2 regions of the Microbispora sp. NBRC 16548 genome follow, and region 2 is predicted to be linked to the other one. Evidence: riboswitches for the same ligand, from Rfam matches in the RefSeq annotation. Region 2 holds a riboswitch; the other holds the start of a gene.

Region 1 (14,298 bases), on a different contig from region 2:
CTGGTCGTCGACTTCGGCGATCGGACGTTGCGCCTGCCTGTCAGCGAGAAGTCGACGGATGCCGCTTGATTGGGGACCTCTTGGGCGAGATCCCCAACTCACTTTCCGTCTTCAGGCGGTGGCGATCTCGCGTAGGGCCTCGACGAGGCGGTCGACGTGTTCGGTGGTCGTGCCGATGCCGACCGAGGCGCGTACGGCGCTGAACGTGCCGTCCGCGCAGCCGCCGTCCTCACCGCCGCCGAGGAGGTGGCGGACGAACGGGTGGGCGCAGAACTTGCCGTCCCTGACGCCGATGCCCCACTCGGCCGACAGCGCCTCGGCGACCTCGCGGGCCGTACGGCCCTCGACGGTGAACGACACGATGCCGACGCGCGGGTGGTCCTGGCCCCACAGCGACAGCTCGCGTACGCCGGGGATCGCGGCGAGCCCGGCGCGCAGGCGGGCGAGCAGCCGCTCCTCCTCCCGCACCAGCGCGGTCCAGCCGGTCGCGGTCAGCGCGTCGCAGGCGGCGGCGAGCGCGATCGCGCCGAGCACGTTGGGGGTGCCCGCCTCGTGCCGCGTCTCGGGGTCGTCGCTCCACTCGGTGGTCTCGCCCACCGCCTGTACGGCTCCGCCGCCGCGCAGGTACGGATCGGCGTCGGCGAGCCAGTCGGGGCGGCCCACGAGCACCCCGGCGCCGAACGGGGCGTAGAGCTTGTGCCCGGAGAAGGCCACGTAGTCGAGGTCGAGCGCGGCCAGGTTGAGCTCGCGGTGGGGGACGAGCTGGGCGGCGTCCACGGCGATCCGCGCGCCGTGCCGGTGCGCGATGTGGGCCAGCCCGGCGATCGGCCACAGCTCGCCCGTCACGTTGGAGGCGGCGGTCACGACGAGCAGGGCCGGGCCGTCGATCGCGGCCAGCGCCTCGTCGGCCGCCCGGATCGCCTCGCCGGGGAAGGCGGGCGGCGCGAGCCGTACGGCGTTCGGCCAGGGCAGCAGAGATGCGTGGTGCTCGGTCTCGAACACGACGACGGTGGTGCCCTCGGGGAGGCTGCGGGCCAGCAGGTTCATGGCGTCGGTCGTGTTGCGCACGAAGACCAGCGCGTCGCCGGGGCGGGCGCCGACGAAGGCCCGCACGGTGTGCCTGGCCTGCTCATACCTGGCCGTCGTGAGCTGCGAGGCGTAGCCCGCACCCCGGTGGACGCTGGAGTAGGCCGGCAGCGCCGCCGCGACGGCGGCGTTCACCGGCTCGAGACAGGGCGCGCTCGCCGCGTAATCGAGGTTCGCGTACGACACGAGCCTGCCGCCCCTGACCGGCACCTCCAGGTCGGCGCCCACGACAGCCGGTAGGCGCACGGGCTCGGAGATGCGGTTGACGGCCTGCTGGACGAAGGTGAGTGCGGACAACGCCATGCCTCCTCGGGGTCGGGACCCCGGCCATGGCATCGGAAAGGCGGAGCCCGCGCTTGCCCGGCACACCTCGTGCCGGACCCGGTCCTCACCCGGGGCACCCCGCCGCGAGCGCGAGGGTTGCCGGCCAGCAAGCCGGGGCTTGACGCTGGCACTCATGACCTGGACGGCACTATAACCCGACACCGCCCTCCGGCCGCAAGTGCGGACGACCCGAGCGAAGTCAGTCGTTGTCGACCGTGACACCCAGGATGTGGGCGAACATCGGCGCGAGTTCCATCAGCTGGACGCCGCTGATGGTCGCGCCGCGCAGCGCGTCGTAGCCGTCGGAGATGCCGAGGGACACGGCGCCGCGCAGGTCGACGCGGGACATGCGCGCCTTGTCGAACCGCACCCGTTCCAGCGTGGAGCCGGGGAAGGCGACGCCGGTCAGCGTGGCGCCCGCGAAGTCCACGTCGCGCAGCGTGCACTCGACGAACGAGACCTCCCGCAGGTCGGCCGCGCGGAGGTTGACCGAGTCGAGCTTGCATCGGTGGAAGAGCACGTGGTTCATCTCGGCGCCGGGCAGCGCCGTGCCGGCCGGGGCGCTCATGACGATCTCCGCGTCCGCCCAGACGGACTCGGTGAGGTCGCCGCCCACCCAGCGCACGCCGTTCAGCCACACGTCCGAGAACCGGGCGCGCCGGAATCGGCCGCCGGCGAACGTCACCGAGGCGAACGCCGACTCCATGAACCGGGCGTTGGACGCCTCGGCGTCCTCGAACTCCCGCCCGTCGAACAGGACCGTGTCGTAGTCGCCGCCCTGAGTGAGCCGGCCCTCGAACGGTTCGAGGTGATCGGCATAGGGCAACTCGCCGAGTTCGCGGGGTTCCCTGCGATGCTGTTCGCGGCGCTTCGGCATCGCCCCAACCTACGCCATGACGGACCCGCACGCCCGTACTCCCAGGCGAGGCCTTTCATCCGTATTGTTGTCCATTGTGAAGTTTGATCCCTGGAATTCCGAGTTCATCGCGTACCCCTATGACGCCTATCGCGACCTGCGCGACAACGATCCGGTCAGCTTCTTCGAGCCGACAGGGCAGTGGCTGATCGCCCGCCACGCGGATGTGAACGCGCTGCTGCGCGACCGGCGTCTCGGCCGGTCCTACCTGCATGTGGCGACGCACGAGGCGTTCGGCCGCGAGCCCGAGCCGGAGTTCCAGGAACCGTTCTGGCGGGTGATCCGGGCCGGGATGCTCGACGTCGAGCCGCCGGTCCACACGCGGCTGCGCCGCCTGGTGTCCAAGGCGTTCACGCCCCGCATGGTCGAGTCGCTGCGTCCCCGCGTACGGAAGATCGCGACCGAGCTGACCGAGGGACTGGTCGAGCGCGGCGGCGGCGACCTGCTGGCCGAGGTGGCCGAGCCGCTGCCGGTCACCGTGATCGCCGAGATGCTCGGCGTGCCCGAGGCCGACCGCCACCTGCTGCGCCCCTGGTCGGCCGACATCTGCGGGATGTACGAGCTGAGCCCCTCGCTGGAGGTCCAGCACACGGCCGTACGCGCGGCGACGGAGTTCGCCGGCTACCTGCGCGAGCTGGCCAGGGCACGCAGGGAGCGGCCCGGCGACGACATGATCTCGGCGCTGGCCCAGGTGGTCGACGACGGTGACCGGCTGACCGAGGACGAGCTGATCGGCACCTGCGTGCTGCTGCTCAACGCCGGGCACGAGGCCACGGTCAACGCCACCGGCAGCGGGTGGTGGGCGCTTTTCCGCAACCCGGGCGAGCTGGAGCGGCTGCGCGCCGACCCCGGCCTGATGCCGACGGCGGTCGAGGAAGTGCTGCGCTACGACACCCCGGCGCAGATGTTCGAGCGGTGGGTGCTGGAGGACATCGAGGTCGGCGGGGTGACGATCCCCCGGGGTGTGGAGATCGCGCTGCTGTTCGGCTCGGCCAACCGCGACCCCGAGGTATTCGCCGACCCGGACCGTCTCGACATCGGCCGGGCGGACAACCCGCACATCTCGTTCGGCGCCGGCATCCACTTCTGCCTCGGCGCGCCGCTCGCGCGGGTCGAGATGGCGGAGTCGTTCGGCGCCCTGCTGCGGCTGGCGCCCAAGCTGGAACTCGCCGAGGAGCCCGCCTGGAAGCCCAGCTACATCATGCGCGGCCTGGAGTCACTGAAGGTCACCGTCTGACACGACACCCGTGTGGTGGGCGCCCGTGTGGTGAGCGACCGTGTGGTGGGTGACCGTGGTGTCGTAGCCGAGCAGGACGGCCCGGGCCGCGGGCTCGACGACGGCCGTGCCGGGGTCGTCCCCGGCGAAGCGGCGGATCGCGTCCATCGAGTCCCACAGCGTCATGACCTGGATCTCCACCCGCCCGTCGGCGGCGTCCCGCCGCAGCAGGTACGCGCCACGGTGCCCGTCCACGTCGCGCAGGGAGGGCAGGACCGACGCGGTGAAGTGCCGCTCGTAGCCGTCCGCGCCCTCCGGGGTCGCGCTCGCGCGCCAGATTCTCGCGATCAAGATCTCTCCTCTCGATGTCGTGACTGGCTGAGCCAGCCGAAGCCGCCGAGACCGGCCGGGTCGATCAGCTCCGCCTCCTGGGAGGCCCGGCCGAGCGCGCGAACGTACCCGGCGGGATCGGTGGACGCCAGCGCGAGCGGCGGGCGGGCGCCGGTGACTCCCAGGTCCCGCAGCGCCTCCCGCTGCGTGGTGAGTGCGGTCGCCTCCGCCCCCGCCCGCTCGCCGGCCGCCGCGCAGGCGTCCAGCGCGACGTGGGCGGTGATGTCGCACGACCCGTCCGGTGTCGGCGGCACCACCGAGCCGTCGCGATATCCGGCGACCGTGCCGAGCGGGGGCCGCCGCCCGGCCAGATGGGCGTAGTCCACGGCGACCGCCGTGCCGCGTGCCAGCCGCCTGATCATCGAGGCCCACGCCTCGTCGCGGGGGCGGCCGATCTCGGCGCGTTCCCCCGGTGAGCGCAGCGGCCACCAGCGCTCCAGCCAGGCGAGGTCCTCCGGGCCGGGAGCGGGCCCGAGCCGTTCTTCGCCGGTCGAGGTGTCCACGAGCACCAGGCGAGGGCCGTCCGGCGTCATCTCGGCGATGTCGAGCGGCACGTTGTCCAGCCACTCGTTGGCGATCACCAGGCCGCCGGCCCCGTACGGCGCCTCCGGCTCCCAGACGACGCGCGGGTCGAGATCGCCGGGCCGGGGGGACAGGTCGACGGCGGTGACCCGCAGCCGCTTCGAGAGGTCCGGCGGCGCCGCGGCCAGCACCCGGGCGGCCAGCAGGCCGTTGCCGCTGCCCATGTCCACGAGATCGACCGGGTCGGGCCGCCCGAGGGCGGCGTCGACCCGCAGGAGCAGGCGCAGCACGGCCTCGGCGAAGGCCGGCGAGGCATGCACCGACGTGCGGAAATGCCGGTCGGGGCGCTCACGCAGGTAGAAGCCCTCCGCGCCGTAGAGCGCCCGCCGCATGGCCTCCCGCCAGGTGACCTCCACGACGCTTTAGGTTACCGACACGCCGGTGCCGTGACGAAAAGTAGTCACTTTCGTACTTATGGCTCAACATAGGCCCGTGAGAAACGGGACAAAATCCGACCGTTGGGCCACGCCCGGGCCGGCGGGAGCGCCGCCGCTACGCTGAACCGAGGGGAGGCGTCATGGAGACAAGTGACCGCCCGGCGCGGCTCGCCGTGGGAGTGCTCGGCGCGGGACGGGTCGGCTCCGTGCTCGGAGCCGCGCTCATGCTCGCGGGTCATCGGGTGGTGGCGGCCAGCGGCGTGTCCGACGCGTCGGCGCGGCGGGCCGCAGACCGCCTCGGCCTTACGCTCAGCAGGCCGGACGAGGTGATCGCCCGGTCCGAGCTCGTGCTGCTGACCGTGCCGGACGACGTGCTGCCCGGTCTCGTCTCCGGCCTCGCCGCCACCGGCGCCGACCTGCGCGGCAAGCTGCTCGTGCACGCCAGCGGCGCGTACGGCCTGGGCGTGCTCGACCCGGCGGCCGAGGCGGGGGCGCTGCCGCTCGCGCTGCACCCCGTGATGACGTTCACCGGCAGGAGCGACGACCTGACCCGGCTCAACGGCTGCTCGTTCGGCGTCACGGCGCCCGACCTGCTGCGGCCGGTGGCCGAGGCGCTGGTGATCGAGATGGGCGGCGAGCCGGTGTGGATCGCCGACCGGGACCGGCCGCTCTACCACGCCGCCCTGGCCGGCGCCGCGAACCACATGGTGACGCTCGTCGCCGAGTCGCAGGAACTGCTCGCGAAGATCGGCGTGGAGCATCCGGGCCGGATGCTCGGCCCCCTGCTGAGCGCGGCACTCGACAACGTGCTGCGTCTCGGCATCAGCGGGCTCACCGGGCCGGTGGTGCGCGGCGACGCGGGCACCGTGCGCAAGCACGTCGACGCGCTCATCCTGGCCGCCCCCGAGGCCGCGGACGCGTACGTCGCCCTCGCGAGGCTCACCGCCGACCGGGCGCTCGCGGCGGGCCTGCTCAAGCCGGAGGCGGCCGAACGCCTTCTCGACGCCCTGGGAGGGAACATATGGACCTGACCGTCGCCGCCGACCGCGCCGCCCTCGACAAGGCGAGGGACGTGCTCGGCCCCGGGAGGATCGCCCTGGTCCCCACGATGGGGGCGCTCCACGAGGGCCATCGGTCGCTTATGCGGCTGGCGCGCGAGCACGCCGACCACGTGGTGGTGAGCGTGTTCGTCAATCCCCTGCAGTTCGGCCCCAACGAGGACTTCTCCCGCTATCCCCGTACGTTCGACGCCGACCTTCGGGTGTGCGAGGAGGAGGGCGTGGGCGTGGTCTTCGCGCCCTCGGCCGATGACATGTACCTGCCGGACCGCCAGGTGGAGGTCTCGGCCGGCGGCATGGGCGGGGTGGTCGAGGGCGCCTTCCGGCCCGGCCACTTCGACGGCGTGCTGACCGTGGTGCTCAAGCTGTTCAACCTGGTGCGGCCGGACGTCGCGGTCTTCGGGCAGAAGGACGCCCAGCAGCTCGCGCTGATCCGGCGGATGGTGGCCGACCTCGACGTCCCGGTGTCGATCGTCGGCGCCCCGACCGTGCGGGAGCAGGACGGCCTCGCGCTGTCGAGCCGCAACAGGTACCTGTCCGAGGCCGACCGCCGCACCGCGCTCGCGCTGTCGCGGGCGCTCCGGGCCGGCGCGGCGCGGGCCCGGACGGCCGGGCCGGCCGGGATCCTCGACGCCGCCCGGGCCGTGCTGGAGGAGGCCGCCCGCTTCGACCCGCCGCTGCTGCTCGACTACCTGGTCCTGGCCGACCCCGCGACGTTCGCGCCGGTCGGCGACGACCACCGCGGCGAGGCGATCCTGGCCGTGGCCGCCAAGGTGGGCACCACCCGCCTCATCGACAACGTGGTCCTGACCCTGTAGCGGGCGCGGCGCCTCAGGCTTCCCCGGCCCGCAGCGTGAACCAGAAGGTGGGGAACGGGTTCGTCCCAGGTGTGACGTCGACCAGCTCCCAGCCGTCGAACCTGGCACGCAGCTCGTCGGCGGTGACGCCGGAGAATTCGTCGTCGAGCGTTCCGGGGCCATACCCGAACATCAGCAGACGTGCGCCGGGAGCGGCGCGGCGGGTGAGCCCGGCGGCGTAGGCGTCGCGGCGGTGCGGCGGGATGCCGCAGTAGCAGCTCAGGTCGAAGAACAGGTCGTAGGGGCCGGGCGCGTCCAGCTCGTCGAGCCGGGTGGCGTCTCCGTGCAGCAGCCGTGCGGCCACTCCCGCCGCGTCGGCCTTCTCCCGGGCCTGCTCGATCGCGCGGTCGACCAGATCGACGGCCACGACCTCCCAGCCGTGGCGGGCCAGATATATCGCGTTGGTTCCGGTGCCGCAGCCGAGCTCCAGGGCGCGGCCGGGCGGCAGCGCACCGTGCCCTTCCTCGCGCCCCTCCACGCGTCCCTCTACCAGGGCGACCAGCTCGGGCGGCGTCACGCCGGTGTCCCACGGCGGCTTGCCGTCCCGGTAGTACTTCTCCAGCGCTCGGCGCACGGCCTCCTCCTGATCAACGTCCGCGCCCGTGTTCGGCCTGTCCATGGCTCCTCCAGATTCTTAGAGTCAAACTCTAGTGATGGACTCTAGAGATATACTCGCGCCATGGACATCGTCAAGCGGCCGGACAAACGGGCGGAGCGCTCACGCCGCACCCGGGAGAAGGTCATCCAGGCGGCGCGGGAGCTGTTCGTCGCGCAGGGCTACGGGGCGACGAGCCTGCAGGAGGTCGCCGACCGAGCGGGTGTGGCCGTTCAGACGGTCTACTTCGTCTTCGGCAACAAGCGCACGCTGTTCAAGGACGTCGTCGACACGTCCATCGCCGGCGACACCGAGCCGGTGGCCGTCATGGACCGTGAGTGGTTCCGCGCCGCGTGCGCCGAGCCCACCGCGGCCGGTCAGTTGCGGGCGCACGTGCGCGGCACAAGTGAGATCCTCGGCCGGGTCGCCCCGCTCATGCCGATGATCGAGTCCGCCGGGGCCGCCGACCCGCAGATCGCCGCGCAGTGGCCCGACGGCCCCGATCCGCGCTACATCGTGCAGCACGCCGCGGCCGAGGCGCTGGCAGGCAAACCCGGCGCCCGGCCGGACGTCTCCGTCGCGATGGCGGCGGACCTGCTGTTCTGCCTGCTCAGCCCGCAGCTGTACCTGCTCTTCGTCCAGGACCGCGGCTGGTCGCCGGACAGGTGGGAGGAATGGGCCTGCGCCACTCTGACCGCCCAGCTCTGCACCGACCCTGGGCCGTGCCCCTCGTAGGAGGGGCCGGGGCGGCACCATCGCCGGGGGGGCGTTATCGTCATTATGACGAAAGGGGATCCCCTCATGGTGGCGCTCGCACGCAGACTCACCGCCCCCGCACCCGGCTGGACCGTCGAGGCCGACGCGGTCGTTATCGGGTCCGGCATCGCCGGCCTCACCGTGGCGCTGCGCCACGTCGAACTCGACCCCCTGGCGCGGGTGCTCGTGGTCACCAAGGACGTGTTGTCGGCCGGGTCCACCCGATGGGCCCAGGGCGGCATCGCCGCCGTGCTCGACCCCGAGGACACCCCCGACGAGCACCTGAGGGACACGCTCGTCGCCGGAGTCGGCCTGTGCGACGAGGAGGCCGTACGCGTCCTGGTCACCGAGGGCCCCGACGCGCTGAAGCGGCTGATGAGCCACGGCGCCGAGTTCGACCGCGACACCGACGGCGAGCTCCAGCTCACCCGCGAGGGCGGCCACCACCGCAACCGGATCGTCCACGCGGGCGGCGACGCGACCGGCGCCGAGGTGCAGCGGGCCCTGGCCGAGGCGGTGCTGGCCGAGCCCCGCATCGAGGTCATCGAGCACGCCCTCGCCCTCGACCTCCTCCTCGACGCCGAGGGCCACGCCTGCGGGGTCACGCTCCACGTGATGGGGGAGGGCGCCCGCGACGGCGTCGGCGCCGTACGGGCCGGGGCCGTGGTGCTGGCCAGCGGCGGCATGGGCCAGGTCTACGCGGCCACCACCAACCCCGTGGTGTCCACCGGAGACGGCGTGGCGCTGGCTCTGCGGGCCGGCGCGGTGGTCAGGGACATCGAGTTCGTGCAGTTCCACCCCACGGTCCTGTGGCTGGGGGAGGGCTCGACCGGCCAGCAGCCCCTCGTCTCCGAGGCCGTGCGCGGCGAGGGCGCGGTGCTGATCGACTCGAACGGCGAGCGCTTCATGCAGGGCGTGCACGAGCTGGCCGACCTCGCGCCCCGCGACGTGGTCGCCAAGGCGATCATGCGACAGATGGCGCGGACCGGCGCCGACCACGTCTACCTCGACGCCACCCACTTCGGCGAGGAGAAGTGGCGCTCCAGGTTCCCCACGATCCTCGCCGTCTGCCGCGAGCACGGCATCGACCCCGTCACCGCGCCCATCCCCGTCGCCCCCGCCGCCCACTACGCGAGCGGCGGCGTGCGCACCGACCTGCACGGCAGGACCAGCGTGCCCGGCCTGTACGCCTGCGGAGAGGTGGCCTGCACGGGCGTGCACGGCGCCAACCGGCTGGCCTCCAACTCCCTGCTGGAAGGGCTCGTCTACGGCGAGCGCATCGCCGCCGATCTGGCGGCCGGAAACCCGACTCGCGACCTCACGCCGCGCGAGCCCGTCCCGGCCGACGACCGGCCCGAGGGCCTGGTGGACCCGCGTACGCGGCCGAGGGTCCAGAGCCACATGAGCCGGGGCGCCGGAGTGCTGCGCAGCGACAGGAGCCTCGCGCAGGTCACCCGCGCGCTCTCCGACGCCCGCTGGACGCCGGTCGCGGTCGAGCCCTGCACCGAGTCGTGGGAGGCGACCAACCTCCTCACGGTGGCCTCCGCGCTGGTCGCCGCGGCCTCCGTGCGCGAGGAGACCCGCGGCTCGCACTGGCGGGAGGACCACCCCGACCGCGACGACGCCCACTGGCGGGCGCACATCGACATCGCCCTGACGGCGGAGGGACTGACCTTGACGTACACGCCTCACGAGGAACTGCGGACCGAGCTGGAGAAGACCGGCCTCGACCCGGACGCCGTGCTCGGTCTCGTCCGCGCCGCGCTGGAGGAGGACCTGGCCGGGGGGCAGGACGTGACCTCGGTCGCCACCATCCCCGCCGACCAGCGGGCCGTCGCCGACGTGGTGGCCCGCAAGGAGGGCGTGGTCGCCGGCCTGGCCGTGGCCGAGACCGTCTTCCGCCAGGCCGCCGGACCGGTCGAGGTCGAGCGGCACGCCGCCGACGGCGACCGCGTGCGCCCGGGCGACGTGGTGATGACCGTGCGGTGCGCGACCAGGGACCTGCTCACGATGGAGCGCACCGCGCTCAACTTCCTCACCCACCTGTCCGGCATCGCCACCCAGACCCGCCGCTGGGTGGACGCCGTCGAGGGCACCGGCGCCCGCATCCGCGACAGCCGCAAGACGCTGCCGGGGCTGCGCGCCATGGAGAAGTACGCCGTCCGGGCCGGCGGCGGGGTCAACCACCGGATGGGCCTGCACGACGCCGCCCTGATCAAGGACAACCACGTCGTCGCCGCCGGAGGCGTCGCCGAGGCGTTCCGCGCCGTACGGCAGGCCTTCCCCGGCCTGCCTATCGAGGTCGAGGTGGACAGGATCGACCAGATCGAGCCGGTCCTGGCCGAGGGCGCCGACGAGATCCTGCTCGACAACTTCACCGTGGACCAACTCGCCGAGGCCGTACGGCTGGTGGCCGGCCGGGCGCGGCTGGAGTCGAGCGGCGGGCTGACCCTGGACGCCGCCCGCGCCGTTGCCGATACCGGGGTCGACTATCTGGCCGTCGGCGCGCTCACGCACTCGGCCCCGGCACTCGACCTTGGTCTAGATCTTCGTGATGCATAATCAGGGAATGCTGCTCACCATCGACGTCAGCAATACCCACACGGTGCTGGGCCTGTTCGAGGGTGAAGAGGTGATCGAGCACTGGCGGATCGCCACCGACCCCCGCCGTACGGCGGACGAGATCGCGGTGGTGCTCCAGGGTCTGCTCGGGCAGTCGCCGCTGCTCAAGGACGCCGACATCAGCGGCATCGCGATCTGCTCCACGGTCCCGTCGGTGCTCAACGAGATGCGGGAGATGTCCCGGCGCTACTACGGCGACGTCACGGCGGTGGTCGTCGAGCCGGGTGTCCGCACCGGCGTCCCGGTCCGGATGGACAACCCGAAGGAGGTCGGCAGCGACCGCATCGTGAACGCGCTCGCCGCCACCACCCTCTACGGCGGGCCGTGCGTGATCGTGGACTTCGGCACGGCCACCTCGTTCGACGCCGTCTCGGCCCGGGGAGAGTACGTCGGGGCGGTGACCGCGCCCGGCCTGGAGATCTCGGTGGACGCGCTGGCCACGGCCGGGGCCCAGCTTCACAAGGTCGAGCTGGTCCGGCCCCGGTCGGTGATCGCCAAGAACACCGTGGAGGCGCTCCAGTCGGGCATCATCTACGGCTTCGCGGGCCTGGTCGACGGCATCGTGGACCGCATGACGGCCGAGCTGGCCTCCGACCCCGACGACGTCACCGTGGTCGCCACGGGCACCGGTGCGCCGCTCGTCATCGGCGAGGCCCGTACGATCGACGTGCACGAGCCCTGGCTCACGCTGATCGGCCTGCGGCTGGTCTACGCCCGGAACGCGTCCTGACGACTCCCTCGCGTACGGGACCATAGAAGGCAGGATCCCGTTCAGAGAGGACTGACGTGATGGACGCCGACTGGGTGGCGCGTTTCGCCGATGAGGTCATCGCCGAGGCCGAACGGCGCGCACCGGGCAAACCCGTCGTCTGCGCGTCCGGCCTCAGCCCGTCCGGCCCGATCCACCTGGGCAACCTGCGTGAGGTGATGACCCCGCACCTGGTGGCCGACGAGATCAGGCGGCGCGGCTACGAGTGCGTGCACATTATCTCGTGGGACGACTTCGACCGCTTCCGCAAGGTTCCGGTGGGCATCGACCCCGCCTGGAACGAGCACATCGGCAAGCCGCTGACCTCTGTCCCGGCCCCGCCCGGCAGCGAGTACCCGAACTGGGCCGAGCACTTCAAGGCGCCGATGATCGCCGCGCTGGCGGAGCTGGGCGTGGAGTTCCACGGCATCAGCCAGACCCAGATGTACACCTCAGGGGCCTACCGGGAGCAGGTGCTGCTCGCCATGCGCGAGCGGCGGCGGATCGACGCGATCCTCGACCAGTACCGCACCAAGAAGGCCAAGGCCAAGGAGGTCGCGGACGCCGACGAGGCCGCCGCCCTGGAGGGATCGGGGGCCGCGAGCGAGGACGACGGCTCCGGCGCCGGGGGCTACTACCCCTACAAGCCCTACTGCTCGGTCTGCGACCGCGACCTGACCACGGTCACGTCGTACGACGACGAGACCACCGCCATGTCGTACACCTGCGTGTGCGGCCACAGTGAGACCGTCCTGCTGTCCGAGCACACCCGCGGCAAGCTGGTGTGGAAGGTCGACTGGCCGATGCGCTGGGCCTACGAGGGCGTGGTCTTCGAGCCGTCGGGTGTGGACCACAGCTCGCCGGGCTCGTCGTTCGTCGTCGGCGGCCAGATCGTCCGCGAGGTGTTCGGCGCTCCGCAGCCGATCGGGCCGATGTACGCCTTCGTCGGCATCAGCGGCATGGCCAAGATGAGCAGCTCGAAGGGCGGCGTGCCGACCCCGGCCGACGCTTTGTCGATCATGGAGCCCGCGCTGCTGCGCTGGCTGTACGCCCGCCGCCGTCCCAACCAGTCGTTCAAGGTCTCCTTCGACCAGGAGATCCAGCGGATGTACGACGAGTGGGACACGCTGACCAGGAAGGTGCAGGACGGCACGGCGCTGCCGGCCGACCAGTCGGCCTACCGCCGCGCGTCGAGCACGGCCTCCCGGGCCCTGCCGGAGACGCCGCGGCGGCTGCCCTACCGGACGCTCGCCTCGGTCGTGGACATCGCCACCGGGCACGAGGAGCAGACGCTGCGCATCCTGCGCGCGTTCGACCCGGAGATCGGCGGGCTGGACGAGCTGCGGCCGCGGCTCGACCGTGCCCAGCACTGGGTGAACACGTACGTGCCCGCGGAGGAGCGCACGCAGGTGCGCGAGACGCCCGACAAGGAACTGCTCGACACGCTCGGTGAGCAGGACCGCGAGTCGCTGCGCCTGCTGGCGGAGGGCCTCGACGAGCACTGGTCGCTCGACGGGCTGACCACGCTCGTCTACGGCGTGCCGAAGGTGCAGGCGGGGCTCGACATGCACGCGAAGGCGGCCACGCCGGAGCTGAAGGCCGCCCAGCGCGCGTTCTTCGCCCTGCTCTACCGGCTGCTCGTCGGCCACGACACCGGCCCGCGGCTGCCCACGCTGCTGCTGGCCGTGGGCCGCGACCGGGTGCGCGAGCTGCTCGGTCGCGCCTGATCGGTCGTTCCTGATCCCTGCGTCCGATCTCCTGCGAGCGGGCCGGACGGCATGGCCGTCCGGCCCGCGGTCGTGTGCCGGGGCAAGCCAGGACTCCGGGTGGGGAGTTCAGGGCAGCAGGACCAGCCGGCCGCGCAGGCCGCCCTTCCGCAGGCGTTCGTGCGCCTCGGCCGCCCGCTCCAGTGAGTAGGTGCCGGCCACCCGCATGCTCAGCCGTCCCGCCTCGGCCAGCTTCGCGACGTCCCGGAGCTGGGCCGCGTCGGCGCGGACGAACACCGTCGAGACCCGGATGCCGCGCAGCGGGATGGGGCCCAGCCCGGCGCCGACGGCGACGAACGCGCCCCCGTTGCGCACGGCGTCCAGCGCGGGCAGGCCGACGACCGCCGCGTCCACCAGGCCGTGCACGCCGCCGGGAACGGCGGCTCTGACGGCGGCGGCCAGGTCGGCGCCCCTCGGCACGAACCACTCCGCCCCGAAGCCCCGCACCAGCGGCTCGTCGCCGGACGCCGCGACCGCCGCGACCCTGAGCCCCCGCGCCACGGCCAGCTCCACGAGATAGCCGCCGAGGCCGCCGGCCGCTCCCGTGACGAGCAGCGTCTCGCCCTCGGCGAGCCCGGCGAGGTCGAGCGCCTGGACGGCGGTGAGCGCGTTCAGCGGCAGCGTCGACGCCTCGGGCGCGGCCACCCCGGCGGGCGCGGGCGCGACCGCCGTCTCGTCCAGCACCACCAGGTCCGCCTGGGCCTTGAGCGGGTCCGTCAGCCGGTCCGACAGCCCGATGACCTGATCCCCCGGACGTACGCCCGTCACTCCCGGGCCGGTCCGATCGACCACGCCCGCCACGTCCCAGCCGAGTGCGTACGTCTCCTGGTGCGGCATGAGTTTGTTGTCGGCGAGGGCGCCCGCGGCCGTGAGCAGGTCGACGGGGTTCACCGCCGCCGCCTCGACCCTGATCCGCACCTGCCCCGGCCCCGGCTCCGGCTCCGCCACATCGACGACCCGTACGGCTCCGTCTCGCGCCACCAGTGCTCTCATGAGTTCCTCCTT
Region 2 (16,736 bases):
TCGGAGGGCGACCGGCGGCGGCGAGGCCGGCCTCGATCGCGGCCAGCCGTTCGCCGCCCGTTTGCGGCGGTGTGACATGACGCCCGTGCGACGCGTCGACGGCCAGGACGTTCACCAGGAGGACGGCGAGCTCCGCCCTACTCCCGACATAACTGTCTATCTCTGGTTGACCAGTGATGCGCCACGGCTCTATCGTCACTGTCGTAGCTTACCTAGACAGTGAGGTTTGAGGCATGTCCGTACGCCTGGCCCGCACCATGTGGCACCAGATCGAGCCGGTCCACGCCACGCTCTACTACAGCCCGGAGGCATTCGAGGAGGCCGCCGCGCTCGGCTACGACGTCACGACGCGCTGGCCGAGCTACTTCGCCTGGCGCACGGCGCCGCTGGGCGCGGCGGGACCCGCGCTGGTCGCCGCGACCTACTACAGCTTCAGCCCGAGCATGATCGCGCAGTATGTGCCGGGCGCCTGGGAGACCGCGACGCCCGCACAGGTGCTCGACGCGCGGCTGCGGGCGATGGACCGGACGTTACGAGGGCTCCTCGGCGACCGGATCGACGAAGGTCTCAAGGAGGCGGCCGAGCTGGCGATCAGGGCGGCGGAGAGCGTGGACGTCGCCCACCGGCCGCTCGCCGCGGCCAACCTCGACCTCCCCTGGCCGGAGGAACCGCACCTCGCGCTGTGGCAGGCGTACACGGTGCTGCGCGAGCACCGCGGCGACGGGCACCTGACGGCCCTGCACGCCGCCGGTCTGGACGCCTGCGAGGCCCTGGTCTCCTTCGCCGCGGTCGGGGCGGCTCCGGCGGAGAACTTCGCCGGGCGCGGCTGGGGCGACGAGGAATGGTCCGCCGCGCGCGACCGGCTCGCCGCACGCGGGCTGATCGACGACGAGGGGACGGCCACCCCGGCGGGGCGGGCGCTGCGCGACCAGGTCGAGCGCATGACCGACGAGCTGGCGGCAGGCCCGTGGCGGGCGCTCGGCGAGGCGGGGGCCGAGCGGCTGGCCGAGCTCAACCGGCCGTTGCTCGGGGCCGTGTTCGAGTCGGGCCTGCTGCCCGCCGTCACCACGCTCGGCATCGGCAAGATCCAGGCTCCCGAGTAAGGGGCGGCCGGCCACCCACACGGCCGGCGCTCAGCGCGGGGTGTCCGCGACGTCGGCCGGGCCGGTCACCGCGCCGGAAGAAAGCTCCGGTCCTCGGCGAAGCCCGCTCCGCTCCCCGAGCCCGGTGAACGTGCGTGGACATGACCTAGGTCCAGGAGATGCCCTTGGGCCTTGTCACCACATCACCCCCTCGCGCCTTACCCTCACATGATGCAGTCGTGATGGCGGCAATACCCAGCAGACAAGACGAATCACGCAATATACGCATTTTTCGTCTTACTCCTGGTTTCTCGCTGCCTGTTACCTCGCCCGCCGGTGAGCGCTCACGGCTCACATAACGCGGCACATCAGGACAAATCACCCCACTGCATACTGTTTCCCCGGCGGCCTGACGATGGAGCGCTCCATCGTCGCCGCCGCAAAGCTTCACGTGCCGGTCATCGGGAGGCGGTCACTGGGCGGCCAGGCCGCCGACGAACAGCACCGCCAGCGCGATGACCCAGACCGCCACCGCGACGCCGTACAGGGACTCGCGCCTGGCGAGCCAGGCGACCCCGGTGGCGCACGCCGCGACCACCCCGACCATCACGGACAGCGCGATCACCGAGGCGATCCGGTCCGCGCAGTCCGGCGACGCTCCCAGGCTCGTCGTGCAGAAGGCCTGTCTGCTCCAGTCGCCGAAGACCGCGAACCCCCATAGCGTGGCGAGCAGCAGGCTCGCCGCCGCCGGGATCGCCGGAGGAACCACGGTGCGCGTCACCCGGGTTCAGATACCCGCTCCGGGAAACGGCGACACGCGAGAGAAATACCGTTTCGGCATCGCGGTGCCCATCGCTAAGCTCTTGTGCTTCCCGCTTCCACCAGTCCTGTCCCCGTCATGCCCGGAGGAGCTTCCGCATGCCCGGAAATGTGCTCGAAGCCGAGCGCGCCCATCTCGCGGCCTCCCGCGCCGCACTGCGAGCGATGCGCGAGCACGCGCAGTCGCTGTCGGCGGACGCCGCCGGCGACTGGGTGTCCCAGCAGGTTCTGCAGGGCCTGCTCGACCAGCGAGTGGCCGCACTGGCCGACCACCCCGACGCGCCGCTGTTCTTCGGCCGGTTGGACCGCGCGGCCGACGACGACCTGCCGAGCATGGTCTACGTCGGCCGCAGGCACGTCCACGACGAGAGCAGCCGGCCCCTCGTGATCGACTGGCGCGCCCCGATCTCGCGCGCCTTCTACCAGGCCAGTCCCGCCGACCCCATGGGGGTGGCGCTGCGCCGCAGGTTCGGCTACCAGGGCGGCGACCTCACCGCGTACGAGGACGAACCTCTCGACGGCAGGGCGCTCGGGCAGAGCAGGCTGCTGACCGAGGAGATCGAGCGGCCCCGCACCGGCCCGATGCGGGACATCGTGGCGACCATCCAGCCCGACCAGGACGAGATCGTCCGCGCCGACCTCGGCGTGACCGTCTGCGTGCAGGGCGCGCCGGGCACCGGCAAGACGGCCGTGGGCCTGCACCGCGCGGCCTACCTGCTGTTCACCCACCGCGAGAAGCTGTCGCGCTCGGGCGTGACGATCGTCGGGCCCAACCGGGCCTTCCTCTCCTACATCTCCTCGGTGCTGCCCGCGCTCGGCGAGGTCAAGGTCGACCAGACGACGGTGGCCGGCGTCCTGGGCGACCACGCCCATCCCGAGGACCCCGCGGCGGCGGCCGTGAAGGGCGACGCCCGCATGGCCGAGGTCGTCAAGCGCGCGCTGTGGCTGCACGTCACCAAGCCGGCCGAAGGGGTGCTGTTCACCAAGGGCATCAACCGCTACCGGGTGCCCGATCACGAGGTCCGCGAGATCGTCGCCTCGCTGCGCGGCACGACGAGGTACGGCCCGGGCCGCGCCACCCTGGCCCAGCGGCTCGCCCACGCCGTGCTCGTGCAGATGGAACGGCGCGGCGAGTCGCCCGACGACCGGGTGCAGGACGCGGTGGCCCGGTCGAAGCCGGTCAAGGCCGTGCTGGACGCCGTCTGGCCGAAGCTCACCCCCGAGCAGGTGCTGTTCCGGTTGCTGTCGGACCCCGAGTTCCTGGCCCAGGCGGCCCGGTCGGACCTCTCGCCGGAGGAGCAGCAGCTCATCGTGTGGCGCAAGCCGTACAAGTCGCACCGGTCGGCCAAGTGGACGGCCGCCGACGCGGCGCTGCTGGACGAACTCGGCGACCTGATCGAGCGGACGCCGTCGCAGGGACACCTCGTGGTGGACGAGGCGCAGGACCTGTCGGCGATGCAGTTGCGCGCGCTCGGACGCCGCTGCCGCACCGGCTCGGCGACCGTGCTCGGCGACCTCGCCCAGGGCACCACGCCCTGGTCGGCGCGTTCGTGGAAGACCGTGCTCGACCACCTCGGCCAGCCCTCGGGCGAGGTCACCGAGCTCACGCTGGGCTTCCGCGTGCCCCGCGAGGTCCTCGACTTCGCCGCGCGGCTGCTGCCCTCCGTCGCGCCGGAGCTCGCCCCGCCGCGCTCACTGCGTCCCGGCGCCGGCTCCCTGTCCGTACGCCGAGAGAGCGACGTCGCCGCCGCCCTCCCCGAGGCCGTACGGCAGGCCCTCGCGCAGGAGGGCTCCATCGGGGTCATCGCGGCGGACCCCGGCCTTCCCGCGCTCTCCGCGGCCCTGGAGGCCGCCGCGGTGCCGCACACGGTGCTCGGCCCCGACTCGACGGGCGACGACCGGGTGCTGCTGGTGCCGGCGACGCTCGCCAAGGGCCTGGAGTACGACCACGTGATCGTGGCCGAGCCGGCCGCGATCGCGGAGGCCGAGGAGCGCGGCCTCGCCCGCCTCTACGTGGTCCTCACCCGGGCGGTAACGTCACTGACCGTCCTGCACAACCGCGACCTTCCCGAGGAGCTGCGATGACCTCCCCCGGCGTACGCGTCCGCCACGGAGCGCTCGACGACGTCCCGGCCCTGCTGCGGTTCTGGCTGGAGGCCGCGGAGAACACCGACAGGCACGACGACTCCGGCAAGGTCGTGGCCCTGATCGAGCGCGATCCCGAGGCGCTGCTCATCGCCGAGATCGACGGCCGCATGGTCGGCACGCTCATCGCCGGGTGGGACGGCTGGCGCGCCCACCTCTACCGGCTCGCCGTGGACCCCGCCCACCGGCGCATGGGCATCGGATCGCTGCTGATCCAGGCCGCCGAGGAGCGGTTCCGGAAGTTCGGCGCGTTCCGTGCCGACGCGATGGTCCTGCACGACAACGCCCTGGCGCACCACGCCTGGACATCGGCGGGCTACACGATGCAGACCGACTGCGCCCGCTGGGTCAGGCGCCTCACCTGAGGCGCACAACGGGAAAGGGCGGCTCCCCCGAGGGGGAACCGCCCTTCCGTTGAGACGAAGCAGGCAGATGGATCAGAAGTCCATGTCGCCGCCGCCGGGCATGGCGGGGGCCTTCTCCTTCTCGGGCTTCTCGGCGATGACGGCCTCGGTGGTCAGGAACAGCGCCGCGATGGACGCCGCGTTCTGCAGCGCCGAGCGGGTGACCTTGGCCGGGTCGATGATGCCGGACTCGAACATGTTGACGTACTCGCCGGTCGCGGCGTTGAGGCCCTCACCAGCCGGGAGGTTGCGGACCTTCTCCACCACGACGCCGCCCTCGAGGCCGGCGTTGACGGCGATCTGCTTCAGCGGCTCCTCGAGGGCCTTGCGGACGATCGCGGCACCGGTGGCCTCGTCGCCGTTGACCTCGAGCTTGTCGAACGCGTTGGCGCCGGCCTGCAGCAGGGCCACGCCACCGCCGGGGACGATGCCCTCCTCGACCGCGGCCTTCGCGTTGCGGACGGCGTCCTCGATGCGGTGCTTGCGCTCCTTGAGCTCGACCTCGGTGGCCGCGCCGGCCTTGATGACGGCGACGCCGCCGGCCAGCTTGGCGAGGCGCTCCTGGAGCTTCTCGCGGTCGTAGTCGGAGTCGGTGCGCTCGATCTCGGCGCGGATCTCGTTGACCCGGCCGGCGATCTGCTCGGCGTCACCGGCGCCGTCGACGATCGTGGTCTCGTCCTTGGTGATGACGACCTTGCGGGCGCGGCCGAGCAGGTCGAGGGTGGCGTTCTCGAGCTTGAGGCCGACCTCCTCGGAGATGACCTGGCCACCGGTGAGGATGGCGATGTCGCCCAGCATGGCCTTGCGGCGGTCGCCGAAGCCCGGAGCCTTGACGGCCACGGACTTGAACAGGCCGCGGATCTTGTTGACGACCAGGGTGGCCAGGGCCTCGCCCTCGACGTCCTCGGCGATGATGACCAGCGGCTTGCCGGACTGCACGACCTTGTCGAGCAGCGGCAGCAGGTCCTTGTTCGCCGAGACCTTGGAGTTGACGATCAGGATGTACGGGTCCTCGAAGACCGCCTCCATGCGCTCGGGGTCGGTCACGAAGTAGCCGGACACGTAGCCCTTGTCGAAGCGCATGCCCTCGGTGAGCTCCAGCTCCAGGCCGAAGGTGTTGCTCTCCTCGACGGTGATGACGCCTTCCTTGCCCACCTTGTCCATCGCCTCGGCGATGAGGGCGCCGATCTCGGTGTCGGCGGCGGAGATGGAGGCGGTGGAGGCGATCTGCTCCTTGGTCTCCACGTCCTTGGCGAGCTTCGACAGCTCCTCGCTGACGCGCTCGACGGCGGCCTCGATGCCCTTCTTCAGCGCCATCGGGTTGGCGCCGGCGGCCACGTTGCGCAGACCCTCGCGGACCAGCGCCTGGGCGAGCACGGTAGCCGTCGTGGTGCCGTCACCGGCGACGTCGTCGGTCTTCTTCGCGACTTCCTTGACGAGCTCGGCGCCGATCTTCTCCCACGGGTCCTCGAGCTCGATCTCCTTGGCGATGGAGACACCGTCGTTGGTGATCGTGGGGGCGCCCCACTTCTTCTCCAGCACGACGTTGCGGCCCTTGGGGCCGAGGGTCACCTTCACGGCGTCGGCGAGCTGGTTCATACCGCGCTCGAGACCGCGCCGGGCGTCCTCGTCAAACGCGATCATCTTGGCTGCCATTAGGCTAGACCTCCCAGTAGCAGGGTGTCTTCAACGGACCGAGCCGACGCCCGCGACGGCGCGGACCCGCTATCCCTGCGCGGGCCCCATCGCCCCGATCCCGGTTGTTGTCACTCTCGACCTCAGAGTGCCAAACAAGTATTTAGCACTCTACCCCTGCGAGTGCAAGCGGAAGCCTCGCTGACCAGCTTGGACGTTATGTCCAGATCAGCGAGCCGATGGCAAGCGGGAGACACCAGGCGAGCCCAGGGGGCGCGCCTCCGGCCCGAACGCGCCCGAAGCAGCCGAGCGACGCGAGGCAAAGAAGCACAGCGACCAAGCACGGCGAGGGCGGCGTTCATGGCGCGCCTCCGGCACGACCCGGCGGGTGTGGGCACCCCGATGGCGAAGCGGGCGACACGGCAAGCGGAAGGCCCGGCACGCGGGATCCGCGGCCGGGCCTTCCAAGGTCGATGACGGGATCAGACGGCCCGTACGGCCTCCGCCTGCGGGCCCTTCTGACCCTGCGTGATGTCGAACTCAACCCGCTGACCCTGCTCGAGGGCCTTGTAGCCGTCCATCAGGATTGCCGAGTAATGGACGAACACGTCCTTACCACCGTCTACCGCGATGAAGCCGTAGCCCTTGTCCGCGTTAAACCATTTGACGGTGCCCTGCGCCACTTCCGACTCCTCTTGCTGGGCTGGGGACCACACCCAAGAAGCCCCCGGTTTTGTCGATCGTCCTCGACCATACCCGTGTCAAGGCGTAGGACAACAGAGTCAATCCGCAAACTACTACTTGGCGTTCGCTCAAAGCGGGATCGAAGAATATTCACTTTGCTGTTGAATAGTTGAGAGCTACACCGTTTGCCATGGCTTCGCATGACTTCTTCATCGATAGAAGCGCATGTCAGGTGCTCGGCCCCGGCGCGGCGACTCAGCCTCCGGCGACGGCGGGGATGACCGAAATCTGCACCCCGTCCGGCGTGGCGGTGTCCAGACCATCGGCGAATCGGACATCCTCTTCCCCGACGTAGACGTTGACAAAACGCCGGATCTTACCCGTCTCGTCCAGGATGCGCCCGCCGATGCCGGGGTAGTCCGCGTCCAGCTTCTGCAGGACCTCGCGGAGCGTTCCCCCCTCCCCGCTCACCTCCGCGGCGCCGTTGGTGTACGTCCGGAGAATCGTCGGAATCCGCACGGAAACGCTCATTGTTCACTCGCTTTCGTTACTGCCGATGGACCTTTTGAAACGCTTTCAGTTGGCGAATGCCGCACGGAAGGCGTCGAGAGAGGGACGGATGACGGCGGCGGGACGGGCGTGCTCTGCCACCGCGTCGAGCGTCTTGAGCCCGTCGCCGGTGTTCAGCACCACGGTCTCGGCGTCGGGGTCGAGGCGGCCCTCGCGCACCAGCTTGCGCAGCACACCGACCGTGACGCCGCCCGCGGTCTCGGCGAAGACGCCCTCGGTCCTGGCCAGCAGACGGATCGCCTCGACCACTTCCCGGTCGTTCACGTCCTCCACCGCGCCGCCCGTCCGCCGCGCGATGTCGAGCACATACGGCCCGTCGGCCGGGTTGCCGATGGCGAGGGACTTGGCGATGGTGTCGGGCCGCACCGGCTGCACGACGTCCTGCCCGGCCTTGAACGCCTGGGAGACCGGCGAGCAGCCCTCGGCCTGCGCTCCGAAGATCCGGTAGGGCCGCTCCTCGACCAGCCCCAGCTTGATCAGCTCACGGAAGCCCTTGTCGATCTTTGTGAGCTGCGAGCCGGAGGCCACCGGGATGACGATCTGGTCGGGCAGCCGCCAGCCGAGCTGCTCGGCGATCTCGTACGCCAGCGTCTTGGAGCCCTCGGCGTAGAAGGGCCGGAGGTTGACGTTGACGAAGCCCCACTTCTCGCCCAGTTCGTCGCCGATGAGCTCGGAGCAGAAGCGGTTGACCTCGTCGTAGTTGCCGTCGATGGCGACCAGGCGGCCGCCGTACACGGCGGCCATCGTGACCTTGGCCGGCTCCAGGTCGGCGGGGATGAACACGCAGGAGTCCAGCCCGGCCCGGGCGGCGGCCGCGCCCACCGCGCCGGCGAGGTTGCCGGTGGAGGAGCACGACAGGGTGTGGAAGCCGAAGTTGCGCGCGGCCTCCAGCGCGATCGCGACGACCCGGTCCTTGAAGGAGTGGGTCGGGTTGCCGGAGTCGTCCTTGACGTGCAGCGACCGAAGGCCCAGCTCGGCCGCCAGCCGGTCGGCCTTCACGAGTTTGGTCCAGCCGGGCTGGAGGTTGGGCTTGGCCGCCACGCCGGCGGGAACCGGGAGCAGGGAGCGGTACCGCCAGATGTTCGCCGGGCCGGACTCGATGTCCTCCCGGCGAACCTCGCCGAAGTCGTACGCCACCTCAAGGGGGCCGAAACACTCCGTACAGGCGAAGATCGGGCCGAGGTCGTAAAGAGCGCCGCATTCGCGACACGAAAGACCGGTGGCGGGGCCGAACTCGACGGTGTTCGCGGCAGTGTTGGTGTGCGCCATGAAGCGAGGCCTTTCCCTCATCTTCGCTCGCGACCACCCTGGCCGCGAGCCGGAATTGGCACCTGTCCCGGCCGGGCCTCGTGGGCACGAGTTCGACACCGGGGAGGTTGCCGGGGCTTCGCAGGGCCGGTCCCTCCACCCCTCTGGATGAGCATGTTCAGTTGTAGGACCTTCCGAGAAAGGTCCCTAGCACTGTACCCCGGCGTCCCCGGTGTCCGTTCCCGCGTCTCACATCGCGAGACGATCTGTATCAGCCGTACGCCTCGCCGAGGGCACTCTGCACGTACTTGCGCGCCTGGTGGATACGGGACTTGACCGTCCCGAGGGGGATCTTCAGCTGGTCGGCGACCTCCGCGTAGTCGAGCTGGCAGATGTCGCGCAGCACGAGCGCCTGGGCGAGGTCGGGCCGCTCGGCCTCAAGCGCCTCCATCGCGTCGAGCAGGTCGAGCCGCGACCCCGCGATGACGCTCACCCGCCGGGGATCGGGCCGCTGCTCGGGCAGCTCCTCCGCCTGCTCCGACGAGCGCCGCTTGAGCGAGCGGTAGGTGGTCCTGGCGCAGTTCACGGTCACGATGTGCAGCCAGGTGCTGAACTTGGCCCGCCCCTCGAACCTCGCGATGTTGCGCGCCACGGCGAGCAGCGTGTCCTGCGCGGCCTCCTCGGCGTCCTGCCGATACGGTAGAAGCCGCTCACAGTGCCGCAGCACGTCGGGCTCGATGCGCCGCAGCAGTTCACCGAGCGCGCGATGGTCCCCCTGGGCAGCCGATCGGGCCAGGTCCTCGGTCGTGTCGTCCAGTGCCATGCCGTATCCAGCCCTTCCGCGATCGGTTGACATCCTATTGACGGAGGTCGGCTTTTATTAATCTTCCGGCATGCGCGCCCGCTCTGATCGAGGGAACCCCAAGATGAGCAGCACCGTTCTGATCGCGTCCAACCGGGGCCCGGTGTCCTTCACGCTGTCGGACGACGGCGGCCTGACCATGCGCAGGGGCGGGGGCGGGCTCGTCTCCGGCCTGTCCGAGGTGGTCAGGGACACCGACGTCCTGTGGGTCTGCGCGGCGCTGTCGGACGGCGACCGGGGCGCGGTGCGCCAGGCGCCCGGCGGGCGGCTCGACCGGGCCTTCGACACGGGACCGATCCGCATGCTGGACATCCCGCCCGCGGTCTTCCACCGGGCCTACAACGCCGTGGCCAACTCGACCCTCTGGTTCGTCAACCACCTGCTTTACAACACGCCCTTCGCCCCCGAGTTCGGCACGCGGTTCCGCCGCGAGTGGGAGTCGTACCGCACGTACAACGGGGCCTTCGCCCTGGCTCTGGCGGAGGAGGCGGCCCACCGGGCGCGCGTCATGGTGCAGGACTACCACCTGACGCTGACACCGGCGATGCTCCGGGTCGAGCGGCCCGACCTGCGCATCGCCCACTTCTCGCACACGCCCTGGGCGCCGCCCGAATACTTCGCGCTGCTGCCCGAGGACGTCGTGGCGGAGGTGCTGACCGGCATCCTCGGCGCCGACCACGCCGGATTCCTCACCGCGCGCTGGGCCCGCGCCTTCATGGACTGCTGCGAGACGCTGCTCGGGGCCCAAGTGGACCATGCCGCCCGTACGGTGACGCACGACGGGCGGACCACCAGGATCGGCGTCCACCCGCTCGGTGTGAACGGCGAGGCGCTGCTGGCCCGGGCGGCCGAACAGGACGTCGAGTCGCACATGACCGTGATCAGGGACCTCGTGGGCGACCGCAAGCTGATCGTGCGCATCGACCGCACCGAGCTGTCCAAGAACATCGTGCGCGGCCTGCGGGCCTACCAGGAGTTCCTGGCCGCCCATCCCGAATGGCACGGCCGGGTCGTCCACCTCGCGTTCGCCTACCCCTCCCGCCACGACCTGCCGGAGTACCGCGAGTACACGGCGGCCGTGCAGCGCTGCGCCAAGGAGATCGAGGACGAGTACGCGACCGAGGACTGGGACCCGCTGATCCTCAACGTGAACGACGACTACCCGCGCTCGCTGGCCGCCTACCGGATGGCCGACGTCCTGCTCGTCAATCCGATCAGGGACGGCATGAACCTGGTGGCCAAGGAGGGCCCGATCCTGTCGCCCCGGTGCGCGCTGGTGCTGTCCCGCGAGGCGGGCGCGGCGGCCGAACTGGGGGCCGACTCCCTGCTCGTCAACCCCTACGACGTGTCCGGCACGGCGGCGGCGCTGTACGCGGCGCTGACGCTGCCGGAGCAGGAGCGGCTCACGCGGGGCCTGCGGCTGCGGGAGGCCGCCACCGCCCTGCCGCCCCAGCGCTGGTTCGAGGACCAGCTCGCCGCGCTGCGCTGACCAGGTGCCTGCGCAGGTGCTGACCAGGTGCCTGCGCAGGTGCTGACCCGGTGCCTGCGCACGTGCTGAGCGCCATGGCGGGTGGCCCGCTCTCGTTGTCGATGATCTGCTGCGCTACCCTTGCCTGGTTTTGGACCGCAACATAAAGGTCACCAGGGACAGCCCCACCTGGTTGATCTATCTCCAGCTCGCCACCTTCGCCACCTACCTCTACGGCCTGTCGGCCGCCCTGCCCCTCCTGCGCGCCGAACTCGGCGTGTCCCAGGCCGTCGCCGGGTTGCACGGCACCGGGATGGCACTCGGCGGCATCGCAGGCGGGCTGGCCCTGCCCGCGCTGACCAGGCGGTTCGGGCGCCGTGTCGTCATCTGGGCCGGTTTGATCGGGATGAACGCCGGGGTGCTCCTCGTCGCGTTCGGGCACGCGCTCCCGTTCACGCTGACCGGTTTCACCCTCGCCGGCTGCTGCGGCTCGACGGCGCTGTACGTGATGATGGCGGTGCTCAGCGACCACCACGGCCCGGCGGGAGCGGCCGTCATCAGCGAGGCCAACGCGGTCGCCGTGACCGCCGGAATCGCCACCACCTACGCCTTCAGCGTGGTGGCCGAGTCGTCGGCCGGCTGGCGGCCCGCGCTGTTCGTGCCGGTGGCCTCCACCCTCCTGCTGGCCCTGCTCATGGGCCGGGTCTGGGTGCCGCCGGTGCCCGCCCCGCCGCCGCCGTCGTCTGCGGCCGGGGCGGGAGGATCAGGCGGCAGGGTGCCGTACGGCTGGCGCTTCCACGTCGCCGGGGTGGTCCTGCTGTGCTGCGTGGCCCTCGAGTTCGCCTTCAACCTGTGGGCCGCCGAGTTGCTCTCCCAGCGGACCGGGCTGTCGCCCGGTGTGGCGGCGACCGGGCTGACCGCGATGCTGGCCGGTATGGCGGCGGGCCGGTTCGGCGGCGCCCGGCTGGCCCTGCGCTTCGCGCCGGGGTCGGTGCTGCTGGGTTCGCTCGGGGTGACCCTGGCGGGCTGGGCGCTGTTCTGGACCGGGACCTCGGCACCGGTCTGCTACGCCGGGCTCGCGCTCAGCGGGCTCGGCATCTCGGTGCAGTTCCCCATGGGCCTCACGCGCATGATCGATGTGTCGGGAGGCCGGCCGGACCAGGCGTCGGGCACGGCCTCGATCTGGGCGGGCGTGGGCTCGGGCAGCGGGCCGTTCGTGCTCGGCGCGCTGGGCGACGGCTTCGGGACGCACACGGCGTTCCTGCTCGCGCCCGCCCTGATCGTGATGGCCGCGGGAGGAGCGGCCGCGTCCAGGACGCGTTCCTGAATGTCCGGGCCACTCAGGAGGCCGCTCGGAAGACCGTTCGGAAGGCCGGTCAGTTCCAGGTCGCGTTCTTGAGGATCGCGCTCAGCTGCGGGTGGTCCCACTGGTCGAGGACCAGGATCTTCGACGTGGGCAGATACCACTCGCGCTGGTTGTAGTGCAGCTTCACCCGCCACTTCTTGTCGACGCAGGTCGCCGCCCACTTGTGGTAGTCCGCCTTGTGGCCGGGCCCGACCTGCCGCAGCCCCTTGTCCGCGAGCTTCCACTCGCCCTTGTACAGCTTGTAGCTCTTGGGACAGATGCTGACGTCGGTCGCGGGGTCGAAGCCGTACTTCGACTTGTACGCCTGGAACGTGCGGAGCCCGATCTTGAGCGCCTTCGGGCCCAGCACCCAGAAGCTGTGGCATCCCCAGTCGCGGAACCCGAAGTCCTCGGTGCCGTAGGTGGGGCACGAGCCGGTGATGACCCGCACCCAGTCCTTGTCGTCCTTGGCCACCTTCCACGACGTGGGGATCGTGAGGGTCAGGCCGCTCCGCAGACGGACCTGCTTGGTGCCGCCGCTTTCGCTCGCGAACGCCGCAGCCGGAGCCGTCAGGGTCGCCGCCAGCACGGCCAGGCCGGCCGCCGCGGCCGAGATCGTCTTTCTGAACATGTCCGGCACACTAGGCGCGGTCGCTTGCGGACGACTTGCGGCCCGATGGACAAATTGTCACCAAACGCCGTGTCAGTTCCACGTGGCGTTCTTGAGCATCGTGCTCAGGCCCGGCGTCCCCCACTGGTCGATCACCAGGATCTTCGACGTCGGCAGATACCACTCGCGCTGGTCGAAGCGGGCCTTGACCTTGCCCGAGCTCATGGTCCCGCAGGTGCCCGCCCAGTCGCGGTAGTACGCCTTGTGTCCCGGCCCGACCTGCCGCAGCCCCTTCTCGGCGAGCGTGGTCCGGTGGATCCAGAGGTTCTTCTTCACCGGGCAGGGCCCGACGTCGGTGGCCGGATAGAACGGGCCGTCCGGCGTGTACTTCTGGAACAGCTCATGGCCGATCTTGATGGCCTTGGGCCCCATGACCCAGAAGCTGTGGCAGCCCGAGTCGCGGAAGCCGTACATGTCCGTGCCCTTGGTCGGGCACGAGCCGGTGATGACGCGCAGCCAGTCCTTGCGGCTGTCGTCGACCTTCCAGGACGACGGGATCCTGAGAGTCAGGCCCTTGCGCAGGTGCAGCGGCTTGGTGGCCCCGCTGTCGTTCGCGAACGCCGCAGCCGGAGCCGCCAGGGACGCCGCGAGCACGGCCAGGCCGGCCGCCGCGGCCGAGATCGTCTTCCTCATGCCCGGAACGTTACGCCCGGCCGCTTGCAGACGGCTTGCCGAGTGTTGCCACGAGGTCGCCGAGGAAGGCCACGACGCCGTCGGGCCCGTCCACCACCACGTCGGCGCGCTCCGCCAGGGCGGTCACCTCCGTGGACCCGCTGCACACCCGTACGCCGGGGATCCCGGCCGACTCGACCGCGTCGAAGGCGGCGAGATCCCCCAGGTCGTCGCCGACGAACATGACCGAGCGGGCGTCCCGCTCGGCGAGGAAGGCCGACAGAGCCCTGCCCTTGTCCATTCCGGCCGGCCGCAGCTCCAGCACCATGCGGCCCGGCTCGACCGCCAGCCCGGCCTCCTCGGCCAGCGCCGCGACCGGCCCGCCCAGCGCCTCCAGCGCCCCCGCGGGGTCGGCGCACCGCCGGGTGTGCACGGCGACGGCCCGGTCCTTGTCCTCGATCCACACGCCGCCGAACCCAGCGCCTTCCAGCCCTGCCGCGAGCTCGGGCAGCCGGGCGCGGACGAGGTCCAGCCCCGGCGGCGGTGGCGGGGCCGTCAGGCGGCCGTCCTCCCAGCGTTCCAGTCCGTAGTGGCCGAGGATCACCAGGCCGGGCACGTCGGCGAGGGACGGCCCGCCGGCGACCTCTCCGAGGGCGAGAGCCGTACGCGGCGGACGGCCGGTGACGATCACGACGGCGCGCACCAGCGGGGCGAGGGCGGCCAGCACGCCGGGCACGCCGGGATGCACGCGGGCGGCGGCCGGGTCGGGCACGATCGGGGAGAGCGTGCCGTCGTAGTCGAGCCCGATCACGGCGCCGGCCGGATCGGCGACGATCGCGTCGAGTCCTGCGTGCGCGGGCAGGGTCATGGCCATGGCCTCACTCCGAAGGGGGTCACGTGCGTACGCCTCGACGGCCTCATGCCCCAGGAACGGGGCTCATGCATGCGATGGGGAAAGCGAGGGGGTCAGGAGTTCAGTCCGAAGCGCCGGGCCGAGCGGTCGCGCCGCCGGCCGGCCCTCATCCGGCGCAGCCGCTTGACGAGCATGGGGTCGTGCTCCAGCGCCTCAGGCCGGTCGATCAGCTCCCCGAGTAACTGGTAGTACCGGGTCGCCGAGATGCCGAAGGCCTCCCTGATCGCCTGCTCCTTGGCGCCCGCGTAACGCCACCACTGGCGCTCGAACGCGAGCATCTCGCGGTCGCGGTCCGAGAGGTCGAGCCCGTCGCCGCCGGCCGGTTCGGTGTCCATCGGCTCCTCCTCGATCGGCTCGCGGGCCTGTCCCATGGTAATGCCAAGCCCGGGAGACGAACCCGGGGTGTTCAGGCCGGGCAGGACGGACGTAATGTCACGTGGTGTGAGCTCTGTAATCACGCTTCTGACCGACTACGGGCTGGAGGACGGGTTCGTCGCCGCGTGCCACGGCGTGATCGCGGGCATCGCTCCGCAGGCTCGGATCATCGACGTGGGTCATCTCGTCCCCGCCGGGGACGTACGGCGCGGTGCGGCCATCCTGGCGCAGGCCCTGCCCTACCTACCGGCCGGCGTCCACCTCGCGGTGGTCGATCCCGCCGTGGGCGGAAACCGGCGCCCGGTCGCCGTGGAGGCGGGGGGACGGGTGTTCCTCGGCCCGGACAACGGCGTCCTGTCGTGGGCGGTCCGCGCCGCCGGGGGCGCCGAGGCCGCGTACGAGATAACGAACAAGGACCTGTTCCTGGCGAACGTCTCGCCGACGTTCCAGGGCCGGGACCTGTTCGCGCCGGTGGCCGCCCACCTGTGCACCGGACGCGCGGTCGCCGACGTGGGGCCGCCGATGCCGGTGGACCGCCTGGTGACCCTGCCCGCGCCGACCTGCCGGTTGCGGGACGGCGCGGCCGAGGGCGAGGTGCTGTCGGTGGACAGGCACGGCAACGTCCAGTTGTCGATCACCGCCTCCGACCTGGCCGAGCTCGGCGTACGGCTCGGCGACACCATCGCCGTGTGGCTCGGGCGCCGCCAGGTCGCCGTGCCGTTCCGGGAGACGTTCACCGCCGTGCCGCCCGGCGATCTGGTGGCGTTCGCCGACTCCGCCGGCCTGGTCGCGATGGCGATCAACGCCGGGGACGCCGCCGACCGCCTGGGTCTGCCCCCTGGCGCGCACGTACGGCTGTCGCCCGGGCGCTGACCCGGCCGGTCTACTGGGCGTTCACCACGTCGCGGGCCTCCGCGAAGTGGCAGGCGCTGGGGTGGTCGCTGCCCGGACGCGCCTCGAGCGCGGGCGTCTGCTCTGCGCAGATGTCCTGCGCCTTCCAGCACCGCGTGCGGAAGTGGCAGCCCGAGGGCGGGTTGGCCGGCGAGGGCGGGTCGCCCTGCAGGATGATCCGCTGGCGGGTCTCCCGGCCCTCGGGATCGGGCACCGGCACGGCCGACAGCAGCGCCTGGGTGTACGGGTGCGTCGGGCTCTCGTAGATCTGGGCGTCGCTGCCCAGCTCGACGATCTTGCCGAGGTACATCACCGCGACCCGGTCGGAGATGTGGCGGACCACCGACAGGTCGTGCGCGATGAAGATGTAGGCGAGGTCGAACTCGTTCTGCAGCCGCTCCAGCAGGTTCATGACCTGGGCCTGGATCGACACGTCGAGCGCGGAGACCGGCTCGTCGCAGATGATGATCTCAGGCTGGAGCGCCAGACCGCGGGCGATGCCGATGCGCTGGCGCTGGCCGCCGGAGAACTGGTGCGGGTAGCGGTTGATGTGGTCGGGGTTGAGGCCGACCACCTCGAGAAGCTCCTGCACCCGGCGCCGCCTGCCGCCCTTCGGCACGACGTCCGTGTGGATCTCGAACGGCTCCCCCACGATGTCGCCGACGGTCATCCGCGGGTTCAGCGAGGTGTAGGGGTCCTGCATGACCATCTGGATGTTGCGCCGCATCCGCTTGAGCTCGGCGCCCCTGGCCGTGGCGATGTCCCTGCCGCGGACGCGCACGGAGCCCGACGTGGGCCGCTCCAGCGCCATCAGCAGCTTGGCCAGGGTGGACTTGCCGCAGCCCGACTCGCCGACGATCCCGAGCGTCTCACCGCGGTGCAGGTCGAAGGAGACCCCGTCGACGGCCTTGATCGCGCCGATCTGCCGCCTGACGACGATGCCCTGAGTGAGCGGGAAGTGCTTGACCAGGTCGCGGACTTCGAGGATCGACTCAGCGTTCGGCTTCATCGAT

Evidence for each region. A riboswitch is a leader RNA that binds a small molecule or an ion and turns the genes downstream of it on or off. The one in region 2 is predicted to bind S-adenosylmethionine.
Region 1: another riboswitch for S-adenosylmethionine. It lies ahead of QSK36_RS40150 (aminotransferase class V-fold PLP-dependent enzyme); the one in region 2 lies ahead of thrC (threonine synthase).

Annotation. Positions count from the first base shown of each region.
Region 1 covers NZ_BSSF01000026.1:7,000-21,297, reverse strand. Annotated here, with positions in the region: gene QSK36_RS40155 (helix-turn-helix domain-containing protein) at 1-69, shown strand, start outside; gene QSK36_RS40150 (aminotransferase class V-fold PLP-dependent enzyme) at 112-1,383, opposite strand; SAM riboswitch class IV at 1,434-1,549, opposite strand; gene QSK36_RS40145 (pentapeptide repeat-containing protein) at 1,610-2,287, opposite strand; gene QSK36_RS40140 (cytochrome P450) at 2,364-3,563, shown strand; gene QSK36_RS40135 (antibiotic biosynthesis monooxygenase family protein) at 3,543-3,893, opposite strand; gene QSK36_RS40130 (SAM-dependent methyltransferase) at 3,890-4,870, opposite strand; gene QSK36_RS40125 (Rossmann-like and DUF2520 domain-containing protein) at 5,032-5,922, shown strand; gene panC (pantoate--beta-alanine ligase) at 5,913-6,767, shown strand; gene QSK36_RS40115 (class I SAM-dependent methyltransferase) at 6,781-7,425, opposite strand; gene QSK36_RS40110 (TetR/AcrR family transcriptional regulator) at 7,486-8,136, shown strand; gene QSK36_RS40105 (L-aspartate oxidase) at 8,182-10,719, shown strand; gene QSK36_RS40100 (type III pantothenate kinase) at 10,727-11,509, shown strand; gene lysS (lysine--tRNA ligase) at 11,569-13,254, shown strand; gene QSK36_RS40090 (NADP-dependent oxidoreductase) at 13,363-14,286, opposite strand.
Region 2 covers NZ_BSSF01000018.1:127,526-144,261, forward strand. Annotated here, with positions in the region: gene QSK36_RS36745 (CGNR zinc finger domain-containing protein) at 1-115, opposite strand, end outside; gene QSK36_RS36750 (SCO6745 family protein) at 234-1,103, shown strand; gene QSK36_RS36755 (hypothetical protein) at 1,555-1,863, opposite strand; gene QSK36_RS36760 (HelD family protein) at 2,001-3,986, shown strand; gene QSK36_RS36765 (GNAT family N-acetyltransferase) at 3,983-4,411, shown strand; gene groL (chaperonin GroEL) at 4,484-6,106, opposite strand; gene QSK36_RS36775 (cold-shock protein) at 6,568-6,768, opposite strand; gene QSK36_RS36780 (MoaD/ThiS family protein) at 7,025-7,300, opposite strand; gene thrC (threonine synthase) at 7,346-8,608, opposite strand; SAM riboswitch class I at 8,623-8,762, opposite strand; gene QSK36_RS36790 (RNA polymerase sigma factor) at 8,859-9,410, opposite strand; gene QSK36_RS36795 (alpha,alpha-trehalose-phosphate synthase (UDP-forming)) at 9,514-10,938, shown strand; gene QSK36_RS36800 (MFS transporter) at 11,069-12,244, shown strand; gene QSK36_RS36805 (hypothetical protein) at 12,294-12,893, opposite strand; gene QSK36_RS36810 (hypothetical protein) at 12,966-13,565, opposite strand; gene otsB (trehalose-phosphatase) at 13,576-14,412, opposite strand; gene QSK36_RS36820 (DUF3263 domain-containing protein) at 14,511-14,792, opposite strand; gene QSK36_RS36825 (SAM hydrolase/SAM-dependent halogenase family protein) at 14,899-15,705, shown strand; gene QSK36_RS36830 (ABC transporter ATP-binding protein) at 15,716-16,732, opposite strand; gene QSK36_RS36835 (ABC transporter ATP-binding protein) at 16,716-16,736, opposite strand, start outside.